DNA from 3 places in the Kribbella speibonae genome. Region 3 is predicted to be linked to each of the others. Evidence: riboswitches for the same ligand, from Rfam matches in the RefSeq annotation. Region 3 holds a riboswitch; each other region holds the start of a gene.
The links. A riboswitch is a leader RNA that binds a small molecule or an ion and turns the genes downstream of it on or off. The one in region 3 is predicted to bind cobalamin.

Region 1 (4,253 bases), on a different contig from region 3:
ATCGCGGTGAACAGCGCCTGCCGGACCCGGACGTCGTCGAACGGTTTCGTGGCGGTGTTGAACATCAGGAACAGGTGGTTCATCCCCTTGCCGCCCTCGACCGTGAGGCCCGAGCTCTTCAGCTGCTCGATGTTGGCGTACGGGATGTTGTCGGAGATCTGTGCCTCGGCGCTGCCGCCGGAGATCTTCGCGACCCGGGCGGACGAGTCGACGATGCTCAGCCAGTTCATCTTCTTGAACGCCGCCGGACGCGGACCGTTGTAGTCGGCGAACGCCTCGAACGTGGTGTTCGACTTCGGCTGGTGCGACACCTGCTTGTACGGTCCGGACCCGACCGCCTTGCCGTTCTTGGCCAGGTCCCAGGCGCCGGTCTGGGAGAAGACGTGCTTGGGCATGATCTTTGCGATCGTCAGCCGGGGCGCGCCGTCGGGGAACGGGAAGTTCAGCACCAGTTCGACGGACTTGTCGTCGACCTTCTTGACCTCCTTCAGCCAGGCGGCGAAGAAGTTGTAGGTGAGCACCTTCAGCTTCGGGTCGAGGATCCGCTGGAAGGTGAAGACGACGTCGTCGGCGATGACCGGCTGGCCGTCGTGCCACTTCGCCCCGTCCCGCAGGGTGAACTTCCAGGACGTGGCGTTCAGGTCGGCCGGCACCTCCGTGCCCAGGGCGGCGTACGGCTGCCGGGTGATCGGGTCGGTGTCGAGCAGTCCTTCGTACACGTGCTGCATCGCCGCCATCGTGAAGGCGGAGGCGGTCATGGTCGGGTCCCAGCTCTGGTTGTTCCCGTAGCCGATCACCGCGGTGACCAGGCCGGTGTCCGCGCCGGCGCCGACGGCTCCGGTCGAGGCCGGGCCGCTGCTGCAGGCCGACAATCCACCAGTGATCGTCGCGGCTGCGCCCAGCGCACCGGAGTACTTCAGGAACGAGCGGCGGTCGAACCCTGTTTGCTTCACGATGCCTCCAGCGGCAGGGGATGTGGTGAGGTGGTTTAGGAGGTAGGTTGTAGGACGTACTACGTCCTATGAGTGCCGACCTTAGGAGTCCGGCTCCAGTCGGTCAAGCCCGAGGAGACGTCGTGACAGTGATCCGGCCGAAACGGTCGAAACGCAGTGACGAGCTGGCCAACGCGATCGCCGATCTGATCATCGAGCGCAACCTGGATCCCGGCGCCCCGCTGCCTCCCGAGAGCGTGCTGATGGCCGACTTCAGCGTCAGCCGCAACTCGGTCCGGGAGTCGCTCAAAGCCCTGCAGGCGCTGGGGATCGTCGAGATCCGGCACGGGTACGGAACGTTCGTCGGCTCGGCCAGCTCGTCGGCGTTGCAGCCGTGGCTGCTGTTCCGTACTCGATCCGGCAGCAGCACCGAGCGGCTCCGGGAACTGCTCGAGATCCGGGAGATCCTCGAGACCGAGCTGACCCGCCGCGCCGCGGGGATCGGCAACGGCGAGCTCCAGCAGAAGCTGTCCGGGTGTGTCGCGCGGATGCGGGACGACGGCCTGGACGCGGCGACCGCGGACCGTGAGTTCCACGAACACATCTGCGACTCCGCCGGGGTCCCGCTGGCCCGGGAGCTGGTCGGCCTGTTCTGGGACGTGTACCGGGCCGTCGAGACCGACCTGGAGACCTTCGCGGCGTCACCTGCTGAAACCGCGGCGCGCCATCAGCGGGTGGTCGACGCGATCGACTCCGGCGACGCCGACCTGGCCGAGGAGGCCGTCCACCTGCACTTCGCCGAGGTCCGCACCCGCCTGGGCACCGGCCCGTACCGCAGCCGGGGGGATGTGCCATGATCGGGCCGACGAGTCGTGGAGGAACACCGGTGACCAGCGTGCTGGGAGTCCGGGGCGGTCCCGCCACTGTGACCAGAGCCGAGCATCACCTCGGCCTGGAAGCCAGGACATCCGCGGTCGTCCGCCGGCCCGCGGGGACGGCGTACCGGCCGTAGCGGGCGTGGACACCCGCTCGACGAAAGGGACCACCGCCGATGCGGGCTGCACCACTCAGTGGACCGTCGAACTCGTTCCCGTTCACCGCGATCGTCGGGATGGACGATCTCCAGCTCGCGCTGATCCTGGCGGCGATCTCGCCGGCCATCGGCGGCGTGCTGATCCGCGGCGAGAAGGGTACGGCGAAGTCGACCGCCGTCCGCGCCCTCACCGAGATCCTCCCGCCGGTGGACGTCGTACCCGGCTGCCGCTTCTCCTGTGACCCCGACCACCCCGACCCGTCCTGTCCTGACAGCCCGCACGCGGGGGAGCGGTCGGTGCGGGCGGCGCGGTTGGTGGAGTTGCCGGTGGGCGCTACCGAGGACCGGGTGCTCGGGTCGTTGCATCTGGAGAAGGCGCTCGCGGAGGGCGTGACGGCGTACGAGCCCGGTCTGCTCGCCGCGGCGCATCGCGGGTTGCTGTACGTCGACGAGGTCAACCTGCTCCACGACCACCTGGTCGACGTGCTCCTCGACGCCGCCGCGATGGGGCGTGCAACGGTCGAGCGGGACGGCGTCTCGGTGACCCACCCGGCGCGGTTCGTGCTCGTCGGCACGATGAACCCCGAGGAGGGCGAGCTCCGGCCGCAGCTGCTCGACCGGTTCGGGCTGACCGTCGACGTGGTCGCCAGCCGCGATCCCGCCGTCCGCGTGGAGGTGATGCGCGCGCGCCTCACGTACGAGGCGGATCCGGCAGCCTTCGTCACCCGGTACGACGGCGCGCAGCGGGAGCTCGCCGAACGCATCGTGAAGGCGCGCGACCTGCTGACCGAGGTGATCCTGACCGACTCGGCCCTGCGCCAGATCGCGGAGATCTGCGCGTCGTTCGACGTCGACGGCATGCGCGCGGACCTGGTCACGGCCCGGACCGCGGTCGCCCACGCCGCGTGGTCCGGCCGGACCGTCGTCGAGGTCGACGACGTCCGGGCCGCCGCGAAGCTCGCGCTCCCGCACCGCCGTCGCCGGAACCCGTTCGACGCACCCGGCCTGGACGACGAGCAGCTCGAAGAAGCCATCAACAACAGCACCCCACCGGAAGACCCGGACGACGACGGACCGGACGATCCGAGCGGTGGACCCGGCGGGGGAGCGGACACCTCGGCTTCTTCTTCCGATTCCGAAGGCGAAGAGCAGTCCGTTGGTCAGGCGCCGGCCGGTCCGGCCCCGAGCGGTGACGTTGCCGGCAGTTCCACGCCGTACAAGGCTCGCCTGTTGAGTGTTCAGGTGGCCGGCGCCGGTGTCGCGGGGCGCCGGTCGCGGGCGATCACCGAGGTGGGACGCGTGGTGGGCGATCGCGGCCGGGTCGGGCGCGAGGCCGGGCGACCGCATCTGCTGGGGACGATGCGCACCGCGGCGCCGCACCAGAAGGTGCGCGGGCGGAGCGGTCCGGGCCTGGTGGTGCGAGCGGACGACGTGCGGCTCGCGGTGCGGGAAGGGCGGGAGGGGAACCTCGTGCTGTTCTGCGTCGACGCCTCCGGTTCGATGGGGACGAAGAAGCGGATGGGTGAGGTGAAGACGGCGATCGTCTCGCTCCTCCTCGACGCGTACCAGCGCCGCGACACAGTCGGTCTGGTCACGTTCGCCGGCGCTGCCGCGACGGTCGCGCTACCGCCGACGGGCAGCGTCGAGACCGCCGTACGACGGCTCGAATCGCTCCCGACCGGTGGACGTACGCCGCTCGCCGAAGGGTTGCTGCAAGCGGCCGAGGTACTGCGGATCGCCGCGATCCGCGACCCGCGCCGCCGTCCGCTCCTGGTCCTCGTGACCGACGGCCGCGCCACCCACGGCGACAACGCGTTCGCGCGCGCCCGCCAGGCAGCCGGATGGCTCGCGCAGCGCGGCATGGCCACCGTCGTGGTGGACTGCGAACCGCGGCGCGGCGTCCGGCTCGGGCTGGCGGCGGAGCTCGCGGGGGATCTCGGCGCGGAGTACCTCGACCTCGGAGACGTTGCCGCCGGCAACCTGATCCGTACGGTCACCGAACGGAAGGCGGCCTGAGATGCCGAAGGGGCAACCGGTCGCCGTACCGCAGGACGGGCTGACCACCCGGCAGCGCCGCAACCGTCCGCTGCTGATGGTGCACACCGGCGAGATGAAGGGGAAGTCGACGGCGGCGTTCGGGATGGCGCTGCGGGCCTGGAACCAGGGCTGGAACCTCGGGGTCTTCCAGTTCGTGAAGAGCGCCAAGTGGAAGGTCGGCGAGGAGAGCGCGTTCAAGGCGCTCGGCCGGCTGCACGCGGCGACCGGTGAGGGCGGGCCGGTCGAGTGGC
Region 2 (4,253 bases), on a different contig from region 3:
TCGAGCTGGCCGGGATCGTCTTCGCGACGTTGCTCTACACGCGGCTGGGTTCGTACCGCGCCGGCGAGCACTCCACGGCGCCGAGTCTGCGGGCCATCGGCGGCGGCATCGTCTACGCGTTCCGGCGCAAGGACCTGCTGGCGACGTACCTGGTCGACATGGTCGGGATGTTCCTGGCGATGCCGATCGTGCTGTTCCCGGCGTTCGCGACGGACATCCTGAAGGAACCGAAGCTGCTCGGCCTGCTGTACAGCGCGGAGGCGATCGGGGCGATGTGCGCCAGCCTGACCAGCGGCTGGGCGAAACATGTCCACCATCAGGGGCGGGCGGTGGTGCTGGCCACGATCGGCTGGGGCGCCGCGGTCGGGATCGCCGGCCTGGCGCCGAACATCTGGTTCGCGATCGTGTTCTTCGCGGTGGCCGGCGCGGCCGACATGGTGTCGGTGCTGTTCCGCTCGGTGATCTGGAACCAGACGATCCCCGACGAGATGCGCGGCCGGCTGGCCGGGATCGAGATGCTCGGCTACTCGCTCGGCCCGCTCGGCGGTCAGGCCCGCTCCGGGCTGGTCGCCGACCTCACCACGGTCCGGACCGCGATCGTCAGCGGCGGCGTGCTGTGCGTCGCCGGGGTGGTCGCGACATCCGTCTGGCTGCGCGAGTTCTGGCGGTACGACGCCCGTACCGACGAACACGCGGTCCGTGAAAGGGAACTCCGGGCGGCGGGCTAAGGTTCGTGCCATCATGCGTATCCGCCGAGTGACCGCTTCCGCGCTGACCGTCGTACTTCTCGCAGGCTGCAGTGGACCGTCGGACGAGACGTCTCCGAGTGTCCCGCCGCTGGTGTCGGTGAGTACCGCGCCGACCACCGAGACACCGACGCCTTCGGTGACGCCCTCGGCGACGCCGTCCGAGACCTCCAAGGTCGCGGACACGTTGTGCGTGCGGATGAACCCCACCTTGGTGCAGACGACGCTCGGGGTGCCGGTCGCGAACATCCAGCCCAAGGCGCCGCCGGCCGAGCTCGACATCCCGACGTACGACGTGTGCCAGTTCTCGCTCAGTGCCAGCCCCAACGGGCCGGTGCTGAGGGTCGGGGTCTCGGTACTTCCGGCGACGCAGGCGACGCTGGCGGCGACCAAGAAGGCGTACGCCGCGAATCCGCGCGATCCTGCGCTGCCAGCCAAGGTCGGCCAGGGCGGGTACGGCACAAAGACGTTCATCGTGTTCCTGCTGGGCGGGAAGATGTACAAGCTCTCCGGGCCGCAGGCGACGCCCGCGAAGTACGTCGTACTCGCCCAGGAGGTTGTACGGCAGGCGCCCGGGCTGCCGGACGCCGATCGGCTGATCACGCGCTCCGAATGTGACCGCAGTACGGCGGCGGCCGAGAAGGTGCTCGGCGTACCGGCGCAGGCCCGGCGCGACGGTCAGACCCTCGCCGGTGACCTGGTCTGCGGCTGGGTGACCTCGACGAGCGTGATCTCGAGTTCCGCGCGCCGGGAGAAGGACGCCAAGGCCCTGATGGCCCCGATCCGCAAGGCCGCGACCTCGCAGTCGATCCCGCTCGGCGACGAGGGGTACGTCGACACCGCCACCGGCCGGACGACGATCCGCGTCGGCGACGACAAGATCGTCGACCTGGTCCCGCTCCCCGCACGCAAGCTCAACCCGGACCTGATGACCCAGTTCGCCCTCTCGGTCGTCCCGCGCTACACCCGCTGAACCGCCCTACCTGCGACCAGGTCGCGGGTGTTAAGGTGACCGCGCCGTGGTGTTCGGGAAGCCGGTGAAGTACCGGCGCGGCCCTCGCCACTGTGATCGGGATGTGCACCTGTCGTACTCGTAAGAGGACCACTGGCCGCGTGCGGCTGGGAAGGTCAGGCCGGTGGACGCGGTACCCGTCAGCCAGGAGACCGGCCACGGCGTTGACCCGTCCACGAGGTGCTGGAGGCACGGTCCGCCCATGGCCGCCGTACGTGTAGTTGCCGCTGTCCTGTCGTTGTCGCTCCTGGCCGGCTGTGGTCCGGCCGCCGAAGCCGATTCCAGTGCGCGCTCGATCACCGTGCAGAACTGCGGGATCGGCGTCACCGTCGACGGTCCGCCGAAGCGCGTGTTCGCGGCGTACCAGCCGGCCATCGAAATGGCCCACGCGCTGGGTATCTCGGACCGCCTGGTCGGTACGGCGTACCTGGACGCCGAAGTGCTCCCGGAGTACGCCGGCGCGCAGGCGAAGGCGAAGTACTTCAAGAATCTGCCGAGCCGCGAGGAACTGCTCAGTCTGAACCCGGACTTCGTCCTGTCCGGGTTCAACGACGTGTTCAGCGCCGCCGGCAGCGACTCGAGCTTCGGCAGCCGGAAGAGCCTCGCCGACCTCGGCGTCCGGACCTGGATCTTCAGCCCGCTCTGCCCGACCGCCGACGGGAAGGGCGACGAGGCGATCGACCCGTCGACTGTCTCGATGGACAACGTGTACGCCGACCTGCGGGACCTCGGCCGGCTCTTCGGCGTCGAGGACCGGGCCGCGCAGGTGATCGCCGATCAGCAGCGCCGGATCGCGGCGGTCGAGACCGCGGTGAAGGACGCGCCGCGGCCGACAGTGGCGATCGTCCGGCCCGGGCTGGAAGGCGGACAGCTCACGGTCTCGGGCGGTCCGGACTTCGGGACGGTGCTGATCCGGCAGGCGGGCGGCGTGAACGCGTTCGCCGACCTGACGGCGAAGCGGAACGTGAAGATCAGCGTGGAGGAGTTCATCAAGCGGGACCCGGACTACGTGCTGGTCAGCGGTTGCTGCGACGCATCGCTGACGCCCGCGGCCTCACAGCCGGACGTCGACAAGATCCTCGGCAATCCGGCGTACGCGAACCTCAAGGCGGTGCGGGGCAAACGTGTGATCCCGTGGTTGTTCGCCAATCACTCCGCCGGCGTCCGGGGCGCGTACACCACGGAGAACCTGGGCCATCTCCTGCATCCGGACCTGGTCGATTGAGGCGAGCCGCGGGCCTCGCGGTCTGCGTCGGTGTCCTGGCGATGGTCGTGTTGCTGTCCTTGTGTGTCGGCAACCGGTGGGTCGGGGTGAGTGAGGTCTACCGGGCGTTGGTCGACTTCAGCGGTAGCGACACCGACCGCGTGGTCAGGTACCTGCGCGTGCCGCGAACCGTCGCGGGTCTACTTGTCGGGGCCGCGCTCGGGTTGTCCGGCGGGCTGATGCAGGGCGTCACCCGCAACCCGCTCGCCGATCCGGGAATCCTCGGTGTGAACGCGGGTGCCGCGGTGGCCGTGGTCGGGGCGATCGGCCTGCTCGGGGTGCACAGTCTGACCGGCTACGTGTGGTTCGCGATGGGCGGGGCGCTGGTGGCGACGGTCGTGGTGTACCTGATCGGTGGCGCCGCCCCGGTGAAGCTCGCGCTGGCCGGGGCGGCGGTCTCCGCACTGCTCGGCTCGATCACCTCGGCCGCGACGTTGCTCGATCTCTCGACCTTGAACGAGTACCGGTTCTGGGTGGTCGGGTCGTTGTCGCTCGCCACCGGCTCGATCGTCGCGCAGGCCGTCCCGTTTGTTGCTATCGGCACCGTTCTCGCGGTCGTGCTCGGCCGGTCGCTCAACCAGCTCGCACTCGGCGACGAGCTGGCGCAGGCGTTGGGGACGCGGATGCACCTGGTCCGCGTGCTCGCCGGGTTCGCGGTCGTGATCCTGGCCGGTACGGCGACCGCGATCGCGGGCCCGATCGGGTTCATCGGCCTCGCCGTACCGCACGTCGCACGGCGGATCGTCGGTCCGGACTATCGCTACCTGCTGCCGTGGTCGATGGTGCTCGCGCCGATCGTGCTGCTGCTGGCCGACATCCTCGGGCGGATCGTCGTACGGCCCGCGGAGCTGCAGGTCGGGATCGTCACCGCGGTGATCGGCGCGCCCCTGTTCATCGCGCTGGTCCGCCGCCGGCGAATGGCCGAGCTGTGAGAAGCGTCGTGGTCTCGACGGCCGGCTGGCTGCTCACCGCCGTGATCGGGGCGTTCGCGCTCACCCGGGGCGATTACGCGTTGCCGCTGGCCGACGTACTGCGGACCCTGTCCGGGCACGGCACGCTGATCACGTACGACGTCGTCGTCAACAACCGCCTGCCGCGCGTGCTGGTCGGCATCGGCGTCGGTACGGCGTTCGCGGTGTCCGGCGCGATCTTTCAGCGGCTCGCCCGGAACCCGCTGGTCAGCCCGGACCTGATCGGGATCAACGCCGGCGCCGCGCTGGCCGCCGTACTG
Region 3 (4,253 bases):
CGGTGCACAGGTTCGACGAGTGGACGACACCGTCGTGCTGCTGCGGCGAACGCAGGTTGCAGGCGTCCTTGAAGGTGATCCACGGGTGCCCGGTCTCGAACAGCACCGTCAGCATCCGCCGCCACAGGTCAACCGCCTTGACCCGCTTGAACACCAGAATCTCCCCACGATCCGCAGCTGCCTCGTACGCCGAGTACGCCTCAGCGAACGCACCGCCGTACAACTCGTGCAGATCCGGCACCTCATCGGGAGAGAACAACGTCCACTCCCCACCGGCCTCCACCCGCTGCAGAAACAGATCCGGCACCCAGTTCGCCGTGTTCATGTCATGCGTACGCCGCCGCTCGTCCCCGGTGTTCTTCCGCAGATCGAGAAACTCCTCAACATCGATATGCCACGTCTCGAGATACGCACACACCGCGCCCTTACGACGGCCGCCTTGATTCACTGCGACGGCGGTGTCGTTGGCGACCTTCAGAAACGGGACGACGCCTTGGGATTCGCCGTTGGTGCCCTTGATGTGGGCGCCGATGCCGCGGACCGGGGTCCAGTCGTTGCCTAGGCCGCCGGAATACTTGGCGAGGAGGGCGTTGTTGCGGATGCCGGTGAAGATGCCGGACAGGTCGTCCTCGACGGTGGTCAGGAAGCACGACGACAGCTGCGGGCGGGTGGTGCCGGAGTTGAAGAGGGTCGGCGTCGACGACATGAAGCGGAACGAGCTGAGCAGTTCGTAGAACTCGATCGCCCGGGCCTCGCGGTCGTCCTCGCGCAGGGCCATGCCCATCGCGACCCGGAGGAAGAACGCCTGCGGCAACTCGTACCGCACTTTGCCGAGGTGCAGCAGGTACCGGTCGTAGAGCGTCTGCAGGCTGAGGAAGGTGAAGTTCAGATCGGCCTCCGGCTTGATCGCCGCGGCGAGCCGCTCGAGGTCGAAGCGGCCGAGCTCCGGGTCGAGCTGACCGGCCTCGATCCCGACCTGGATGTAGCGCGGGAAGTAGTCGACGTACGCCGTGGTCATGTCGGCCTGGCTGGCCTGCCGGGGCTCGCCGTGGACGCGGCCCAGCGCCTCGCGGCGGATCTGGTCCAGCAGCAGGCGGGACGCGGCGAAGCTGTACTGCGGCTCGGTCTCGACGTACGACCGCGCGGCCATCACCAGCGCGAGCTCGACCTCGTGCTGCGGGATGCCGTCGTAGCAGGCGCCGAGGGTCTCGTTCAGGATCAGCTCGGGGTCGACCGCGTCGAGTCCGGCGGCGGCCTCGGCGACGATCACGCGGAGCCGGTCGACGTCGAGCGGGGACCGGCTGCCGTCGGCCGCGCGGACCGTCAGCGCCGGCTTCTCGGCGACGCCGGCCGGGTCGGCAGGGGTGCGGGCCTTGGTCCGCTCCTCGCGGTACAGCACGTAGGCGCGGGCGACCTGGTGTTCGCCGGCGCGCATCAGCGCCAGCTCGACCTGGTCCTGGATGTCCTCGACCTGCACGCTGCGGCGAGTGTCGCCACGGCTGGTCAGGGCGGCTACGACCCGGCCGGTCAGGTCGGTCACCAGGTCACGGACCCGGTGGGTGGCGGCCGCGTCGGCGCCCTCGACGGCGAGGAACGCCTTGGTCACGGCGACGGAGATCTTGGTGGCGTCGAACGGCGTACTACTGCCGTCGCGACGGATGACGGTGAGCTCCGTACGAAGCTCTGTCGCCACTGATGATGAGGAAGCAATGGTCACAGGTGTGCGCTCCAGAAGAGTTCGGAGACCCGGGACCACACGAGGGGGCGCATGACGGGACCGGCGGCACCGGCCGGGAACACTGCCGTCACGCCCTGCGACCCACCCGCGAGGTCTCGGACCGCGTGCACCGGCGGTACACGCACCGGTGGCAGGTATCCGGACTCGCGGGCATGCGTCGACAGCACGTCCACTCACCGTTGCGGGGCAGCTCCGGAGTCGCACCGGATTCCCCTGTTGCCCCGGGACGCCCAACATCTTGTGGCGTTGCGCGCCCCGAACCACCAGCAGTAGTGATGCTAGGCGGATCCCTCTAGATCTTGTGGTAGCGCCACGCCGCGTGTCGCACATCTTGTGGTCCTCACGCCGCGACCGCGTAGAGGTCCTGGAGCGTCATGATCTCCGAGCCGTGGTGGATCAGCTCGCGATTCAGCCGCAGGACGACGTGGCCGAACGGCTCGGCGGCGTCCAGTTCGTTGGCCTGGCTGAGGCCGATCGTCATCGCCGCGTCCTCGTCCAGGCCGGCGATCGCGTCCTGCCAGGCCTCGACCCAGTAGGTCAGCCAGGCGACCGCGTCCCGGGCGTTCCCGTGCAGGGTGATCTCGGCACCCGCCTGCACGCTCGCGCCGAAGGTCCATTCCCAGCGCTCGAAGAAGGTCTCGGTGAGGTGGGCGATCAGCCAGGCGATCGTGCGTGGACCGCGATGGTCCGGCTCCTCGGGCCACTGCGCGACCCACTCACCGGACCCGAGTGACCGGTAGCGCCCGGCATGGTGCCGGCGCACCACACTGATGGCCTCACTGCTCGGTCGCCAGAAGTACTGCTCGTCGGTCAGCTGGGCGAGCCGCCCGGACAGCACCATCCAGCTGAAGCCGAGCTGGCCGCGGACCATCGCCATCGCCGACGGCCGGTGCAGGATGTCCCAGTCGAACGCCTCCGGCATCACAACTCCCCTGTACGATCGAACATGTGTTCGAATTCTTGCTCGATCGCAGTCAGAAAGTCAAACCCCCTAGTGTGTCGGTTCTGGCCTTGCCGGGACGGGTCTGCTAGGCGGCTCGATCCGGGTGTCCGCGGCCGGGCTCGCGAAGCGGCGCTCCAGCAACGTGAAGGCGTCGATCAGTTCGGGCGCTTCGTAGACGCGGTTCCGGCGCCCGTCGGTGACCTCGCGCAGGATGCCGGTCTCGACCAGTCGGGCCAGGCCCTGGTTGGCGGCCTGCTGGGAGCGGTCGATGAGCCGGGCCGCGGCCGCGAGCGTCAGGACCGGCGCGGCCGGCAGTGCCTCGATCAGCAACTCGGCCGCTGAGCCGGCGCGGACCGGTGCCGCGCGCTCCCGCCATTCGGCCTTCAATTCCGCGGCGTTCGTCTCGAAACGCGCCGCTTCGGCCGTCGCATGCGTGCAGGCGAGAGCGAACATCCGCAGCCACGGGTTCGCGGCCGCGCGGGCCTTGACGGTCGTCGCGCGTCCGACGTACCGGAAGGCGGTCAGTGCGTCGACGTACTCCGCGGCGTGGGTGGCGAGGGCGAGCGAGACCGGCGGCACGGTGCGTGTGATCAGGCCGTCGGCGCGCAGGATCAGGTGGATCAGCGCCCGCCCGGTCCGGCCGTTGCCGTCGGCGAACGGGTGGATCGTCTCGAACTGTGCGTGCGCGATCGCGGTCTTCGCCAGCACGGGCAGCGGCGACTCACGGACGAACGTCATCAGGTCCGCGAGCAGTTCGGGGAGCAGTTGCGCCGGCGGCGGCACGTAGTACGCCTCGGCGGGGGAGCGGCCGCCGATCCAGTTCTGCAGGTAGCGGATCTCGCCGCCGTACTCCGGGTGCGGCGACTGCGCCATCAACCGGCGATGCGCCTCGAGCAGATGGTCGACCTCGAGTTTGTCCCCGGCCTGGACGGACTCGGTCACCCAGGTCATCGCGTCGACCGCGCCGAGGACCTCCTCGGCGGTCACGTCGCTGATGCGATCCCGCAGTACGTCGGCCTTCAGCAATCTGTGCGCGCCGACGACGAGCCCTTCGATATGCGACGAACCGACCGCTTCGGCACGCAGCAGGAGCCGTGCCAGCGCCTCGCTGTTCGTCAGTACGGCGGCCGTCGCGTCCAGGCGGGCAAGATCCCCGGCGGCGTCCTCGAGCAGCGCGAGTACGTCGTCGGACAGGTCGAACTCGCGCCCGACCAGCGGGTCGGGGAAGTGCAGCTCGTACGACCCGCCCAGGCGCTCCGCCCGGGTGAACCCGTCGGGGTGCCCGGGCCAGCGGTGCAACTCGACCCTCGCCATACCCCTTATTCAAGCTTATCCACAAACCTTGAACAAGGGTGTGGACAAGTTGTGGACCCAGTGGCGGGCAGACTGCTGAGTGTGACTCTGGATGCGCAGACGCGACGGATGGTGGCCGCCAACCAGGCCGACTGGAACGCCCGGGCGCCGCTGCACGCGGCGAGCGACTTCTACGACCGGCCCGCCGAGTTCTGGTTCGCCGACTACGAGTGGGAGGATCTCGGTCCGCTCGACGGTCGCGACGTACTGCATCTGCAG

Region 1: linked by a shared signal. The riboswitch ahead of E0H92_RS15215 (putative cobaltochelatase) and the one ahead of E0H92_RS30060 (ribonucleoside-diphosphate reductase subunit alpha) in region 3 are both predicted to bind cobalamin.
Region 2: linked by a shared signal. The riboswitch ahead of E0H92_RS35655 (ABC transporter substrate-binding protein) and the one ahead of E0H92_RS30060 (ribonucleoside-diphosphate reductase subunit alpha) in region 3 are both predicted to bind cobalamin.

Annotation. Positions count from the first base shown of each region.
Region 1 covers NZ_SJKC01000002.1:371,817-376,069, reverse strand. Annotated here, with positions in the region: gene E0H92_RS15225 (ABC transporter substrate-binding protein) at 1-953, opposite strand, end outside; gene E0H92_RS15220 (FadR/GntR family transcriptional regulator) at 1,076-1,789, shown strand; cobalamin riboswitch at 1,785-1,922, shown strand; gene E0H92_RS15215 (putative cobaltochelatase) at 1,984-3,981, shown strand; gene cobO (cob(I)yrinic acid a,c-diamide adenosyltransferase) at 3,983-4,253, shown strand, end outside.
Region 2 covers NZ_SJKC01000006.1:270,447-274,699, forward strand. Annotated here, with positions in the region: gene E0H92_RS35645 (MFS transporter) at 1-728, shown strand, start outside; gene E0H92_RS35650 (hypothetical protein) at 742-1,719, shown strand; cobalamin riboswitch at 1,750-1,933, shown strand; gene E0H92_RS35655 (ABC transporter substrate-binding protein) at 1,961-2,983, shown strand; gene E0H92_RS35660 (FecCD family ABC transporter permease) at 2,980-3,954, shown strand; gene E0H92_RS35665 (FecCD family ABC transporter permease) at 3,951-4,253, shown strand, end outside.
Region 3 covers NZ_SJKC01000004.1:435,905-440,157, forward strand. Annotated here, with positions in the region: gene E0H92_RS30060 (ribonucleoside-diphosphate reductase subunit alpha) at 1-1,693, opposite strand, end outside; cobalamin riboswitch at 1,851-2,018, opposite strand; gene E0H92_RS30065 (DinB family protein) at 2,079-2,660, opposite strand; gene E0H92_RS30070 (Fic family protein) at 2,730-3,995, opposite strand; gene E0H92_RS30075 (class I SAM-dependent methyltransferase) at 4,077-4,253, shown strand, end outside.